2 regions of the Nocardia sp. CNS-044 genome follow, and region 2 is predicted to be linked to the other one. Evidence: riboswitches for the same ligand, from Rfam matches in the RefSeq annotation. Region 2 holds a riboswitch; the other holds the start of a gene.
The links. A riboswitch is a leader RNA that binds a small molecule or an ion and turns the genes downstream of it on or off. The one in region 2 is predicted to bind cobalamin.
Positions count from the first base shown of each region.

Region 1 (7,348 bases), on a different contig from region 2:
GGCGGGGCTGGAGATCTGGGCACCCGGCCTCGGCGACACCGCTCAGGCGGCGGCCGTCCTCGCCATCACCGCCGCGGTCGGCGGCATGCGCTTCCTCGCGCTGCGCGGCCTGGTCTTCTGACTTCGGGCCCCGAACGACATCCGCCCCGGTTCCGAAGGATTCGGAACCGGGGCGGCTTCTTTGTCCGTGGGCTCAGCCGCGCCGTTCGGCGAGGCGGTCGAGCAGGCGCTTGTGCACCGATGGCGGGAGCATGTCGCTGACGTCGCCGCCGTAGGTCGCCACCTCCTTGACCAGCGAGCTGGACAGGAAGCTGAAGGTCGGGTTGGTGGCGATGAAGAAGGTGTCGACGCCGGAGAGCTTCTTGTTCATCTGGGCCATCTGCAGCTCGTAGCCGAAGTCGGTGGCGTCGCGCAGGCCCTTGACGATGGCGGTGATGCCCTGCTCCTTGGCGAAGTCCACGGTCAGGCCCTGCCAGGAGGCGACCCGCAGGTTCGGCAGGTGCGCCGTCGCCTCGCGCAGCATCTCCATCCGCTCCTCGACGGTGAACATGCCCTGCTTCTTCGGGTTCACCATGACGGTCACCACGACCTCGTCGAATTGCGCCGCGGCGCGGGCGAATACGTCGAGATGCCCGTTGGTGACCGGATCGAACGACCCGGGACACAGTGCTCCAGCCATGAGGCGACGCTACCACCCGGTCACGGCCGGTAGTCGGCCAGTTCCAGACGGGTTTCGCCGTAGCGGCGCGGCTTGGCCGGGACGAAGGCTGCGGGCCAAGCGATTTCGGGGGAACGACTGGACCGCTCCACGACGATCAGCGCGTCGGGGTGCAGCCAGCCACCGTCGGCCAACGCGGTCAGGTCGGCGGTCACCGCCGCCGTGTCCACGTCGTAGGGCGGGTCGGAGAGCACCAGATCGAACCGGCCCGCGCCGCCTTGGGCGAGCACCGCGGCGACCGACCCGACGCGCAGTTCCGCGCCGGGCAGGCCCAAGTCGGCGATATTGCCGCGCACCACGGCCGCAGCCTTGCGATCCGACTCGACCAGTAGCGCGTAGGACGCGCCGCGAGACAGCGCCTCCAACCCGAGCGCGCCGGATCCCGCGTACAGGTCGAGCACCCGGACGCCGTCCAGATCCATCCTGGCGTCGAGCGCGCTGAACAGCGCCTCGCGCACCCGGTCGGAGGTCGGCCGGGTGCCCGCGGGCGGCACCCGAAGGCGCCGCCCGCCCGCCGCACCGGCGACGATCCGGGTCATTCCGCGGTGGACTCGCGCACGGCGAGTTCGACCAGCAGGTCACCGCCCTCGACCTGCTGCACCTTGCCGATCGCGACACGGGCGACGGTGCCCGCGCGCGGCGCGGTGATGGCGGCCTCCATCTTCATGGCCTCGATGGTGCCGATGGTGTCGCCGGTCTCGACGGTGTCGCCCTCGGCGACCGCCAGGGTGACGACACCGGCGAACGGCGCGGCGAGATGGCCGGGGTTGGTCTTGTCCGCCTTCTCCGCGACCGGGATCTCCGTGGCGATGGACCGGTCCCGCACCGCGATCGGCCGCAGCTGGCCGTTGAGGATGCACATCACCGTGCGCATGCCGCGCTCGTCGGGCTCGGAGATGGCCTCCAGACCGATCAGCAGGGTGACGCCCTTCTCCAGCTGCACGCGGTGTTCCTCGCCGCGGCGCAAACCGTAGAAGAACTGGTTGGCGCTCAGACCCGAAGTGTCACCGTACTTTTCGCGATGGGTGAGGAATTCCGCCGTCGGGCCGGGGAACAGCAGCCGGTTCAGCGTCGCGCGCCGCTCCAGCGAATCGCCTTCCAGCCCGGCCTGATCCGTCGCCGAAAGCGGGGTCTCCGGCTTGGCCGCGCCGCGTCCGGCCAGCGCCTTGCTGCGGAACGGTTCGGGCCAGCCGCCCGCCGGGGTGCCGAGTTCGCCGCGCAGGAAGCCGATCACCGAGTCGGGGATGTCGTAGCGGCCGGGATCGGCGGCGAAGTCCTCGATGTCGACGCCGGTGCCGACCAGCGCGAGCGCGAGGTCGCCGACGACCTTCGACGACGGCGTCACCTTCACCAGGCGGCCGAGCAGCCGGTCGGCCGCCGCGTACTTGGCCTCGACCTCCTCGAAGCGATCGCCGAGGCCGAGCGCGATGGCCTGCTGGCGCAGGTTCGACAGCTGACCACCGGGGATCTCGTGGGTGTAGACGCGTCCGGTCGGCGCGGGCAGCCCGGATTCGAAGGGCGCGTACACCTTTCGCAGCGCCTCCCAGTACGGCTCCAGATCGCAGACGTTCTGCAGATCGAGTCCGGTGTCGTGCTCGCTGTTGGCCGCGGCCGCGACGATCGCCGAGAGCGCGGGCTGGCTGGTGGTGCCCGCCATCGCGGCGCTCGCGCCGTCCACCGCGTCGGCGCCCGCCTGCCAGGCCGCCAGGTAGGTGGCCAGCTGACCGCCGGGGGTGTCGTGGGTGTGCACGTGCACGGGCAGGTCGAAGTTGCTGCGCAGCGCGGTGACCAGGGTCGCGGCCGCCGGGGCGCGCAACAGACCCGCCATGTCCTTGATCGCGAGCACGTGCGCGCCCGCGTCCACGATCTGCTCGGCCAGCTTGAGGTAGTAGTCGAGCGTGTAGAGCGTCTCGTTCGGGTTCGACAGGTCGCCGGTGTAGCTCATCGCGACTTCGGCGATGGCGGTACCGGTTTCGCGCACCGCGTCGATGGCCGGACGCATCTGGTCGACGTTGTTGAGCGCGTCGAAGATACGGAAGATATCGATGCCGGTGGCCGTCGCCTCGGAGACGAAGGACCTGGTCACCTGCTCCGGGTACGGGGTGTAGCCGACGGTGTTGCGTCCGCGCAGCAGCATCTGCAAGCAGATGTTCGGAATCGCCTCACGCAGCGCGGCGAGCCGCTCCCAGGGGTCCTCGTAGAGGAAGCGCAGCGCCACGTCGTAGGTCGCGCCGCCCCAGCATTCGACCGAGAGCAGCTCGGGGGTCATCCGCGCGACGTGCCCGGCGACCTGCAACAGGCCGTTGGACCGCACGCGAGTGGCCAGCAGCGACTGGTGCGCGTCACGGAAGGTGGTGTCGGTGACGCCGACCGCCTTCTGCTCGCGCAGCGCCTGCGCGAAACCCTCCGGGCCCAGGCGCAGCAGCCGCTGGCGTGAACCGTCCGGCGGCGGCACGCTCAGGTCGATGGCGGGCAGCTTGTCGTGCGGGTACACCGTGGTCGGGCGGTCACCGTGCGGCTTGTTGACGGTGACGTCGGCCAGGTACTCGAGGATCTTGGTACCGCGGTCGGCGGACTGGCGCAGCGTCAGCAGCTGCGGACGTTCGTCGATGAACGAGGTGGTGACCCGGCCCGCCTTGAAGTCGGGGTCGTCGAGCACCGCCTGCAGGAACGGGATGTTCGTGGTGACGCCGCGGATGCGGAACTCGGCCAGCGCGCGCCGCGCACGGGCCGCCGCCGCGGGCAGGTCCCGGCCGCGGCAGGTCAGCTTCACCAGCATGGAGTCGAAGTAGGCGCCGATCTCCGCGCCGAGGTTCGCGCCGCCGTCCAGGCGGATGCCCGCGCCGCCGGGGGTGCGGTAGGCGGTGATGCGACCGGTGTCGGGACGGAAGCCGTTGGCCGGGTCCTCTGTGGTGATGCGGCACTGCAGCGCCGCGCCGCGAATGGCGACGGAGTCCTGGCTCAGGCCGAGGTCGGCGAGGGTCTCGCCCGCCGCGATGCGCAGCTGCGACTGCACGAGGTCGACGTCGGTGATCTCCTCGGTCACCGTGTGCTCGACCTGGATGCGCGGGTTCATCTCGATGAAGACGTGGTTGCCGCGCTCGTCGAGCAGGAACTCCACGGTGCCCGCGCAGCTGTAGCCGATCTGGCGGGCGAAGGCCACCGCGTCGGCGCAGATGCGTTCGCGCAGTTCGGGATCCAGGTTCGGTGCGGGCGCGAGCTCGATCACCTTCTGGTGGCGGCGCTGCACCGAACAGTCCCGCTCGAACAGGTGCATGACGTTGCCGTGCTGGTCGGCCAGGATCTGCACCTCGATGTGGCGCGGGTTCACCACCGCCTGCTCGAGGAACACCGTCGGGTCGCCGAACGCGGACTCGGCCTCACGCGAGGCCGCTTCGATGGATTCGCGCAGCTGCTCCGGCGCGGCGACCCGGCGCATGCCGCGCCCACCGCCGCCCGCGACCGCCTTGACGAAGATCGGGTATTCGAGTTCGTTTGCGGCGGTGAGCAATTCGTCCACGTCCGCCGACGGCGCGCTGGACTTCAGCACCGGAAGGCCCGCCGCCCTGGCGGCCTCGATGGCGCGTGCCTTGTTGCCCGCCAGCTCCAGCACCTCGGCCGAGGGGCCGATGAAGGTGATGCCCTCGCGCGCACAGGCCGCCGCCAGGTCCGGATTCTCGGAGAGGAATCCGTAACCCGGGTAGATGGCGTCGGCGCCCGCGGTCTTGGCCGCGTCGATGATCGCCTCGATGGAGAGGTAAGCCCGGACCGGGTGGCCCTGCTCCCCGATCTGATAGGACTCCGCGGCCTTCAACCGATGGACCGAGTTGCGATCCTCGTGCGGAAAGACGGCGACCGTCCCGATGCCGAGTTCGTAGGCCGCGCGGAAGGCGCGGATAGCGATCTCGCCGCGATTGGCAACCAAGACTTTCGAGAACATTGCCCCAAGGTACCCGGCTCTCGGTACAGCACCGACAGGGAAGTCCCCTTCGCAGCAATCTTCACAACCAGACCTAGCAGGCTTGCGAAGTTGCGTTCATCAGGGCGTCACATCTCACCACCTGCCCGGCCGGTCTGTGCGTGGCCTTGCCGGGGGCGCGCACGGAATATCCCGTCGTCCGTTTATGCTGGACAACGCAGCTGGTTCTCCAGTGCGCCCGACGAGATGGAGCCCCGACGTCGAGCGCCGGAGTCGAAGTCCGCTCCCGGTTTGCCGGGCGGCGGGCGAGAGGGAACCCGGTGGGAATCCGGGACTGTCCCGCAGCGGTATGCAGGAACGAACACCGTCATCACGCACTGGGTGCAGACCTGGGAAGCGACGGTCAGTAGGTCGGCGGGAGGAAATTCTCCCCAACCGGTGCCCGCGAGTCCGAAGACCTGCCAGCCGTGCCGGATACGCCGTATCCGGCGGCCACCGCCTCGTGGATTGGGCGCGCGGACCATCAGCGCCGACTTTTTGGGCTCCGTGTCTCTTCGGTTGCCCAACGACGTCCGCTGGTCGCCGCGTGCTCGCATGGCGATGGCTCACGTCCTGAAAAGCACTGGAGCACACCGTGACTGTTTCCGAACACACACCATTCACCGCGACGGTTCTCGGGCTACCGCGCGTGGGGCCGCGACGCGAGCTCAAGCGCGCCACCGAGTCGTACTGGGCCGGGCGCATCGACGCCGAGCAGCTGCACACCGTTGCCCGCGACCTGCGCCGCGCCCAGCTGACCGAGCTGCAGGCGGCCGGACTGGACTCGATCCCGGTCGGCACCTTCTCCTACTACGACCAGGTGCTCGACACCGCCGTGCTGCTCGGCGCGCTGCCCGAGCGGGTGGCCGGGATCGCCGATCCGCTGGACCGGTACTTCGCCGCCGCCCGCGGCACCGACTCCGTGGAACCGCTGGAGATGACCAAGTGGTTCGACACCAACTACCACTACCTGGTTCCCGAGATCGGCTCGGAGACGACCTTCGCGCTGCACCCGGAGAAGCTGCTCGCCGAACTCGCCGAGGCGATCGAGCTCGGCGTGCCCGCGCGTCCGGTGGTGGTCGGGCCGGTCACCTTCCTGAAGCTGGCCAAGGCCACCGGCGGCGCGGCGCTCGACCGGCTCGGCGAGCTGGTGCCGCTCTACCGCGAACTGCTGCGGCAGCTGGCCGCCGCGGGTGCGGCGTGGGTGCAGATCGATGAGCCGGTGCTGGTCACCGACCTCACCGAGGACGAGATCGAGCTGGTCCGGCGCACCTACACCGAGCTGACCGAGGCGAGCGAGCGGCCCGCGATCCTGGTCGCCACCTACTTCGGCACGCCGGGCGACGCGCTTCCGGCTTTGGCGGGCACCGCCGTCGAAGGCATCGCACTGGACTTCACCTCGGCGCTGGAGCTGTCCGCGGTGGCCTCGCTGCCGTCACTGGCGAACAAGCTGCTGGTGGCGGGCGTGGTCGACGGGCGCAACGTGTGGCGCACCGACCTGGATCGCGCGCTGACCACCCTCGGGACGCTGCTCGGCAGCGCGTCGTCGGTGGCTGTGTCGAGCTCCTGCTCGCTGCTGCACGTGCCGTACTCGCTGGCGCCCGAGACCGGGCTGGACGACCGACTGCGCTCCTGGCTCGCCTTCGGCGCCGAGAAGGTAGCCGAAGTGCGGCTGCTGGCAACGGCTTTGGCGCAGGGCACCGGGGCCATCGCCGACGAGCTCGCCGCCGCGCGCGCCGCGGCGGAGTCGCGAACCACCGACCCGCGGCTCTCCGACGCGCAAGTTCGGGCCCGCCTCGACTCGCTCGGGCCGGACGCCACCAAGCGCGCGCCCGCCGACGAACGCCGCGCGCTGCAGGCGCAGCGACTGGGTCTGCCCGCGCTGCCCACCACCACGATCGGCTCCTACCCGCAGACCCCGGAGATCCGGCTGGCCAGGGCGGCGCTGCGCAAGGGCGATATCGACCAGGCCGAGTACGTGCGCCGGATGCGTTCCGAGATCGCCGATGTCGTTGCGCTGCAAGAAAAGCTGGACATCGACGTGCTCGTGCACGGCGAGCCCGAGCGCAACGACATGGTGCAGTACTTCGCCGAGCAGCTCGACGGCTTCGCGGCCACCGAGAACGGCTGGGTGCAGTCCTACGGCACCCGCTGCGTGCGGCCGCCGATCCTGTTCGGCGACGTCACCCGGCGCGCGCCGATGACCGTCGACTGGATCACTTACGCCCAATCGCTGACCGACAAGCCGGTCAAGGGCATGCTGACCGGCCCGGTCACCATCCTCGCCTGGTCGTTCGTGCGCGACGACCAGCCGCTGGCCGACTCGGCGCGCCAGGTGGCGCTGGCCATCCGGGACGAGACGGTGGATCTGCAGTCCGCGGGCATCCGCATCATCCAGGTCGACGAACCCGCGCTGCGCGAGCTGCTCCCGCTGCGCGCCGCCGACCAGCCCGCATACCTGGACTGGTCGGTCGGCTCGTTCCGCCTGGCGACCTCCGGCGTCTCCGACGCCACCCAGATCCACACCCACCTGTGCTACTCGGAGTTCGGTGAGGTCATCGACGCGATCGCGGGCCTGGACGCCGACGTGACCTCCATCGAGGCGGCTCGCTCCCGCATGGAGGTGCTCGACGACCTCAATGCCGCGGGCTTCGACCTCGGCGTCGGCCCGG
Region 1 covers NZ_JCANSX010000012.1:300,501-307,848, forward strand. Annotated here, with positions in the region: gene T333_RS31900 (GtrA family protein) at 1-121, shown strand, start outside; gene coaD (pantetheine-phosphate adenylyltransferase) at 194-679, opposite strand; gene rsmD (16S rRNA (guanine(966)-N(2))-methyltransferase RsmD) at 700-1,257, opposite strand; gene T333_RS31915 (pyruvate carboxylase) at 1,254-4,658, opposite strand; cobalamin riboswitch at 4,908-5,117, shown strand; gene metE (5-methyltetrahydropteroyltriglutamate--homocysteine S-methyltransferase) at 5,272-7,348, shown strand, end outside.
Region 1: another riboswitch for cobalamin. It lies ahead of metE (5-methyltetrahydropteroyltriglutamate--homocysteine S-methyltransferase); the one in region 2 lies ahead of metE (5-methyltetrahydropteroyltriglutamate--homocysteine S-methyltransferase).

Region 2 (7,348 bases):
CGGGTGGGCGGCAGCTGCCCGCTGTGGGTGGTGCACGAGGCGTTCTCCACCCCGGGCAGCATCCGCACCCAGATCGCGCAGATGCCCGACGGACGCAACTACCTGTGGCTGGCCCGAACCACCGACGAGAAGACTCCCGGATATCTCTCTGCCAAAAGGGATTTCGCCATCGGCCTGGGTTGCGACCTGGCCTACGCGGGCAAGCTCGTCTACTCGCACGGACTGCCCATCGACGACCCGCGCACCGCGGTGCCGATCGGCGCGGGCTGCAAGGTCTGCGAGCGCACCGACTGCGCACAACGCGCCTTCCCGCAATTGGGTCGCCCGATTCGCGTGGACGACAACAGTTCCCAGAACATCCCCTACGTACCGACGACAGCGAGCTGACCTCGGGTCGCGGCCTTCCCGCGCCGTTCTCGAGGGGATGTCGGGGTCGCGTGGTATCCGCTCAGGCGCTCAGCGGTGCGGCGGTGACCTCGTAGCCGAGGTTGGTCAGCACTTCGGTAGTCGCCTTGGCGAAATTGAGCGTGATGAAGTGCAGGCAGGGAGCGCCCTCGTCGATGAGCCGCTGCGCCATCTCGGTGGCGATCTCGATTCCGGCGGCGCGCACCGCGGCGCGGTTCTCCTCCGGGCCGTCGCCCGCGGCCTTGTGCAGGCGGTCCAGCACCGCCTCCGGCAGTTCCCGGCCCGACAACTCCACTGCGCGCCGCACGGTGCGCAGCGAGGTGATCGGCATGAGTTCCGGGATGATCGGCTTGCCGCCCTCGATCGGGTCGGCCCGCACCGCACGATCGCGCAGCCGCAGGTAGTGCTCGGCGTCGAAGAACATCTGGGTGATCGAATAGTCCGCTCCGGCACGAAGTTTCGCGACGAGGTAGGCGGTGTCGGTGTCCAGGTCGGTGGAGCGATGATGGCCCTGCGGGAAGGAGGCCACCCCGACATTGAAATCGCCGAGATCGCGCACGATCCGCACCAGTTCGTCGGCGTACTCGACGCCGTCGGGATGTTTGCGCCATTCGCCGAGCGGATCGCCCGGCGGATCGCCGCGCAGCACGAGGATATTGCGGATGCCACAGTCGGCGTACGAGCCGACCAGCGCGCGCAATTCGGCGACGCTGTGGCCGACCGCGGTCAGATGGGCAACCGGCAGCAGGGTGGTCTGCTGCGCCAGCTGCCCGGTGATGCGGGCGGTGCGGTCCTTGGTGGATCCACCCGCGCCGTAGGTCACGGACACGAAAGCCGGATGCATGCGCTCGAATTCGCGCACCGCACGCCACAACCTGGCTTCTCCGGCGGCATCGCGCGGCGGATTGAACTCCACCGAGAACGGCACCCGCGTACCGGAATGGGTGCGCAGGCTCTGCACGACCGACGGCACGGCGGACACGATCGGTGACATCCAAGCGGAACGGCTCGTCGTCCAACGCTCCGGATCGGAAAGGGAATGCATGCTTGCCTCGTGGGATAGGTGGGGAGGGGCGAAGGCGGTCGGGGTGTTCCGTCGCGGAACACCCCGGCGCGCCTGCGCCCACCGGCCGGTGGGCGCCGAGCTCAGCGCATGGCCTGCGCGGCCGCGACCAGGTTGCGCAGCGAGGCGACGACCTCCTCGGTGCGGCGCGTCTTCAGGCCGCAGTCCGGGTTGGCCCAGAGGCGTTCGGCTGGAACGGCTTTCAACGCCAGCGCGAGCGACTTGGTCATCTCCTCGGTGCTCGGCACGCGCGGCGAGTGGATGTCGTACACGCCCGGCCCGACGCCCAAGTCGAACCCGGCGGCATTGAGGTCGTCGAGCACCTCCATGTGCGAGCGCGCCGCCTCGATGGAGGTGACGTCGGCGTCCAATCCCGCGATGGCCCCGATGATCTCGCCGAATTCCGAGTAGCACAGGTGGGTGTGGATCTGCGTGGCGTCGGCCACACCGGAGGTCGACAGCCGGAACGCGTCCACCGCCCATTCCAGGTACGCGGACTGATCGGCGCGGCGCAGCGGCAGCAGTTCCCGCAGCGCGGGCTCGTCCACCTGGATGACGCCGATACCGGCCGCCTCCAAATCCACCGTCTCGTCCCGGATGGCCAAGGCGATCTGCCGCGCGGTGTCGGCCAGCGGCTGGTCATCGCGGATGTAGGACCAGGCCAGAATGGTGACCGGGCCGGTGAGCATGCCCTTGACCGGCTTGCCGGTAAGCGACTGCGCGTAGGTGCTCCACCCGACCGTCATCGCCCGTGGCCGCGTGACATCGCCGAACAGGATCGGCGGGCGCACGCACCGGGTGCCGTAGGACTGCACCCAGCCGTTGACCGTGGCGACGAAGCCGTCCAGCTGCTCGGCGAAGTACTGCACCATGTCGTTGCGTTCCGGCTCGCCGTGCACCAGCACGTCCAGGCCGATCTGCTCCTGCAGCGCGATGACTTCGGCGATCTCGGCGCGCATCCGCGCGTCGTACTCGGCCTGGTCGATCTCGCCACGGCGCAGCTCGGCGCGGGCCACCCGGATCCGGCTGGTCTGCGGGAACGAACCGATGGTGGTGGTCGGCAGGAGCGGCAGGTTCAGCCGCTCCTGCTGCAGCACCCGGCGCTCGTCGGCCGGAGTGCGGCGCACCGCGTCGGCGTCCAGCGCGGCAAGGCGCTCGCGCACCGACTCCACGCGCAGGCGCGGATCGGCCTTCCGGTCCCGCACGGCGGTGCGCGCGATCTCGAGCGACTCGGCGACAGCCTCTTCACCGTCGTGCAGGGCGGTCGCCAGCACCCGCACCTCGGCGATCTTCTCCGCGCCGAAGGCCAGCCAGCCGCGCAGGCGCGGCTCCAGATCGGTCTCCGGGTCCAGGCTGTAGGGCGAATGCAGCAGCGAGCAAGAGCTCGACACCGCCACGGTCGCGCCGGCGTCGCGCAGTGCGCGCAGCCGCGGCAGTGCGTTGTCCGGATCGATGCGCCACACGTTGTAACCAGGCACGACGCCTGCCACGACCAGCGTGTCGCGCAGCGCGACCGCCGCGGCGACATCCGCGTCGCCGCCCGCGACCAGGTCGACGGCGATGCCCTCGACCCCGGCTTCCGCCAGCACCGGCAGCACTTCACCCAGGCGGCCGAAGTAGGACGCGACCAGAATCGAGGGCCGAACCCCGACCGCGGCCAAGCGCCGGTACGCGGTGAAGACCGCGGCCTGCTCGATCTCGGTGAGATCGGTCACCAGGATCGGCTCGTCGAGCTGTACCCACTGCGCGCCCGCCTGCGACAGTAGCGTGAGCAACTGCTCGTACAGCGGCAGCAGATCCGGCAGCCGATCCAGCAGCTCGCTGCCGTCCAGCGACTTGGCGAGCTTCAGGAACGTGACCGGGCCAACGATCACCGGCCGGGCCGGAACACCCAGCGCCAGCGCCTCTTCGAGCTCCGCCAGCGGCTTGTCCGGATGCAGCGAGAACTCCGTGGCCGCCGACAGCTCCGGTACCAGGTAGTGGTAGTTGGTGTCGAACCACTTGGTCATCTCCAAGGGTGCGACCTCGGCGGTGCCGCGCGCGGCGGCGAAGTACCGGTCGAGTTCGTCCTCGATGCCGCGCACGCGTTCCGGCAGCGCGCCGAGCAGCACCGCTGTGTCGAGCACGTGGTCGTAGTAGGAGAACGTCCCGACCGGAATCGAGTCCAGGCCCGCGTCCCGCACCGAGCTCAGCTGAGCGGTGCGTAGCCCCCGGGCGACCTCGTGCAGCGCGGCGGCGTCGACGCGTCCCGCCCAGTAGCCCTCGATGGCGCGCTTGAGCTCGCGGTTCGGGCCGATGCGCGGCAGCCCGAGCACCGTGGCGGTGAAAGTGTTGTCAGGGTTCAGCATTGATGAACTCCATGGATCGCAGCCGATGACCGCCGCCCATAACGCACCTACGCTGACGGAGCCCTCGAAGCATCGATCCCGTGCCCGGGTCCACTCGGCGCGGCGCCCACTCCACGAGGCGACGACCGCCGGATACGGCGTATCCGGCACAACCGGCAGGTCTTCGGACTCGCGCGCATCGACCCGAAGTTCGGATCCACCCGGATGGCATCCCGGGCATGCCTACCGGCCGTCGCTTCCCAGGCCAGGCCCAGTGCGTAGTTGACGGCTGTCGTTCACGCTCACCGCTGCGGGACAGTCCCGGATTCTCACCGGGTTCCCTCTCACCCACGCCGCGCGAACGCGACCGCGGGCTACGACGCCATCGAGTGGATCAGGGGCTCCTCGACTCCACCTCCGGCGAACCAGCTGCGATCGCGAATATTAGCCGAGGACGCCGCCGCCACCAAGAGTGATGATTCTCATTCGCGCGACATCCTCGACGCGTACCCGGCAGAGATGCCGGAACCGGACGGCGGCCGCACCCGACTCATTAGATGAGGCCTGTGCACAGCGGCCACCTCCGATGTCTCTGGAAGGACTTGTCGAATGAGTGCGATCAGCTACTCCGTGTCGGGTATGTCGTGTGGACATTGTGCGGACGCGATCAAGGGCGCGTTGACCGCGCTACCGGGAATCGATGCGGTCGATGTCGATGTCGCCGCGGGCCTGGTGACGGTGAGCGGTGGCGGTGCCACGGTCGTCGACGCGATTCGGGACGCGATCGATGACGCGGGATACGAGCTGGTCGAAGCATGACCGCCCGGAGAGGCGCCGACCCGGTCGTGGCCGTCCTGCGCATCGCCCAGTTCCTCTGTGTCCTCGGCAGTGTTTTCGTGATCGCCTGGCTGGTCGGTCAGACCGGGCCGTGGCATCACCCCGGTCAGGTCGCGCCCGGACCTCCGCCCAGCCACGTGAGTGGTGGGCACTGAGTCCGGACCGACCGGGGTGACCAGCACCGGATCCCGCAGGGAACCACCCCTGAGTCGCGGCCGACTACTTCTGTCATGAGCACTGCTGCGGGGACGCGCGAGACGTCCGCCAGGATGGCCTGGGTCGACACCACGCGGGCGGTGCTCATGTTGCTGGGCGTGCCCTTCCACGCGGCCTTCGTCTATCGCGGTCTGCCCTGGTACGGGCCGGATTCGGCGGGGCCGGTCGCGGGCGCGGTCGCGGGATTCGTGCACACCTTCCGTATGCCCGCGTTCTTCGCCGTCGCCGGGTACTTCGCGATGCGAGCGGTGGCGCGCAAGCCGGTGGGGCAGTGGACGGGTGAACGGGCGCGCCGGCTGCTCGTGCCGTTCGCCGCCGGTGTGCTTGTGCTGGGGCCGCTCCAGCTGTGGCTGGTCGCGCGGACGACCGGACCGGCCGGGGAGACCTTCGGCCGGTGGGTGCGGCTGCTGAGCCAGCCGTCGCTGCTGGTGTTTCAGTTCTGGTTCCTGACCGTGCTGTTCCTCTACGGCCTTCTACTGGCGCTCGGGGTGTCGCGGTTCGGTGTCGACCGGGTATGGGCGGCGTTCGGCCGGGCGGGGTCGTGGACAGGTGCGAGCCGGTGGCGGGTCGTGTTCGTCGCGGTCGTGGCGGGGTGCGCGGTGGCGTCCGGGTGGGCGGCGACGGTGTTCGCCGGGATCGATACGGCATTCGGCTTGCTCGATGTGCGACAGGCGGTGATCCACGCGCCGTCGTTCGTGCTCGGCGCCGTGGTCGCCGCGCGGCCGGACCTGTTCGATCGGATGACCCGCTGCTCAGCGCCCGCCGCTCTCGCGTGGTGCGTCGCGGCCGGTGCGCTCGCGGCGCTGGAACCGGTGGCCGCCGTGCCCGCGCGGCTGCTGTATCACGCCGCGGTGCCCGTCGTGGGTGCGGGGATGACGATGGTGCTGCTGACGGTGATTCGCCGCCTGCTGCCCGGCCCGAGCCGGGTGGCCGGCTACCTGGCCGCGGCCGCGATGACCGTCTACGTCTTCCACAATGTCCTGCTGCTCGGGCTGGCGACCGTCCTGCTGCCGGTCGGCTGGCCCGTCTCGGTCGAATACGCCGTGCTGGTCGGCGGAGCGGTCGCGGGTTCGCTGGTGATCCACGAGGTCCTGGTGCGCCTGCCGGGACTGGCGACGCTGTTCCTCGGGCAGCGGCACCGTCGTCGGGCCCGGCCCGAAGCGGTGGGGGCCGGGCCCGACTGAACGGTCAGGACCGCGTCACAGTGCGTGTGACATGGCGGCGGTGGCGACCGGCGCCTGCTGCGCGCGCAGGGGGAGCACGGTGACCGTGGGCGATTCGGCTTCGATGCTCTGCCAGAGTTCGAGCATCGTTTCCCGGGCGCGGGCCACCCGGGAACGAATCGTGCCGACCGGACAGTCCGCGGCCGCGGCGGCCTCGGCGTAGCTGAGTCCCAAAATCTGGGTCAGCACGAACGCCTCGCGGCGATCGTCCGGTAGGTGTCGCAGCATGTCGGCGACGACCATTTCCTCGCCGACCTCCCCGGCACGGCGATCACGCCGGTGGTCGAGTGCGGCCTCCCAGTCGACGCCGGACGCGGTCTTCGGTCGGGCCGACGCGGTCCGCAACCGGTCGATGACCGCTCGCCGCGCGATCGACAGCAGCCAGGTGCGGGCGCTGGAGCGGCCCGCGAAACGCGGGAGGCTGCCCATCGCTCGCAGGAAGGTTTCCTGGGTCAAGTCGTCGGCGGACTGCACATCGGTGAGATGGGCGATGAACCGCCACACATCCGGCTGGGTACGGCGGATGAACTCGGTCAGGGCGTTGCGGTCACCAGCGCCCGCGGCGAGCGCGAGGGCCGTGAGTTCGTCATCCGGGCTGATCGGTGACGAATCGACGGGAGTGGGCGTGCCGCGTCGGCGCAGCACGGAACCATGCAGTTTCATATCGGATCTTCGTTCGGGATACGCAGCCGGGCCCGGCCCAGGAGACCAACCGCCGGACCGGCGATCTGCCGAGTGGGAAGCGGACGCTCTCCCGCTGAGCTGGCGGACCGGCACGGTTGCGACCGCACGCCGATGCGGGCGTGCGGTGGTTCATGAGCTGGGTGGTGGGTGCGTACGACGGCACCCGCCCCGCACAGAGCCGACGCCACGGCCGGAGCGGCCGGAACCACGGATTCAGGATGCGAGAGCGGATTCGGGGACGCGGAACAGGACCGAAGGCGGTCCCCGGCGTATCTGGCAGTGTCGCAACGGATCCGGCGGGCGGTGTGACCTGGCTGTCTCGGTCCGCACGGGACCGCCGTCGCCGCCGTGGCCGGGCAGCAGCAGCCGCAGCAGCGGGCGCACCCAGGCGACTAGGGCACGGAACAGTGCGAACGCGGTCCGCTCGCCCCACCACAGCCATAGGCCGCAGGCCACGGCGGCCAGTACGTGCGCGGCGAGCATGGCGCCCGAGCTGGTCGGGCGCAGCGCCTCGGCGGCATGCGCCGCGTGCCCCGAGGCGGGATCGATCGAGAACCACAGGTGCAGCAGGCCCTGCCCGGCGGCGAGACCGC
Region 2 covers NZ_JCANSX010000007.1:758,878-766,225, reverse strand. Annotated here, with positions in the region: gene T333_RS18260 (short-chain fatty acyl-CoA regulator family protein) at 1-387, shown strand, start outside; gene T333_RS18255 (methylenetetrahydrofolate reductase) at 449-1,399, opposite strand; gene metE (5-methyltetrahydropteroyltriglutamate--homocysteine S-methyltransferase) at 1,552-3,816, opposite strand; cobalamin riboswitch at 3,954-4,185, opposite strand; gene T333_RS18245 (heavy-metal-associated domain-containing protein) at 4,405-4,614, shown strand; gene T333_RS18240 (hypothetical protein) at 4,611-4,787, shown strand; gene T333_RS18235 (acyltransferase family protein) at 4,863-6,032, shown strand; gene T333_RS18230 (sigma-70 family RNA polymerase sigma factor) at 6,048-6,734, opposite strand; gene T333_RS18225 (hypothetical protein) at 6,969-7,348, opposite strand, start outside.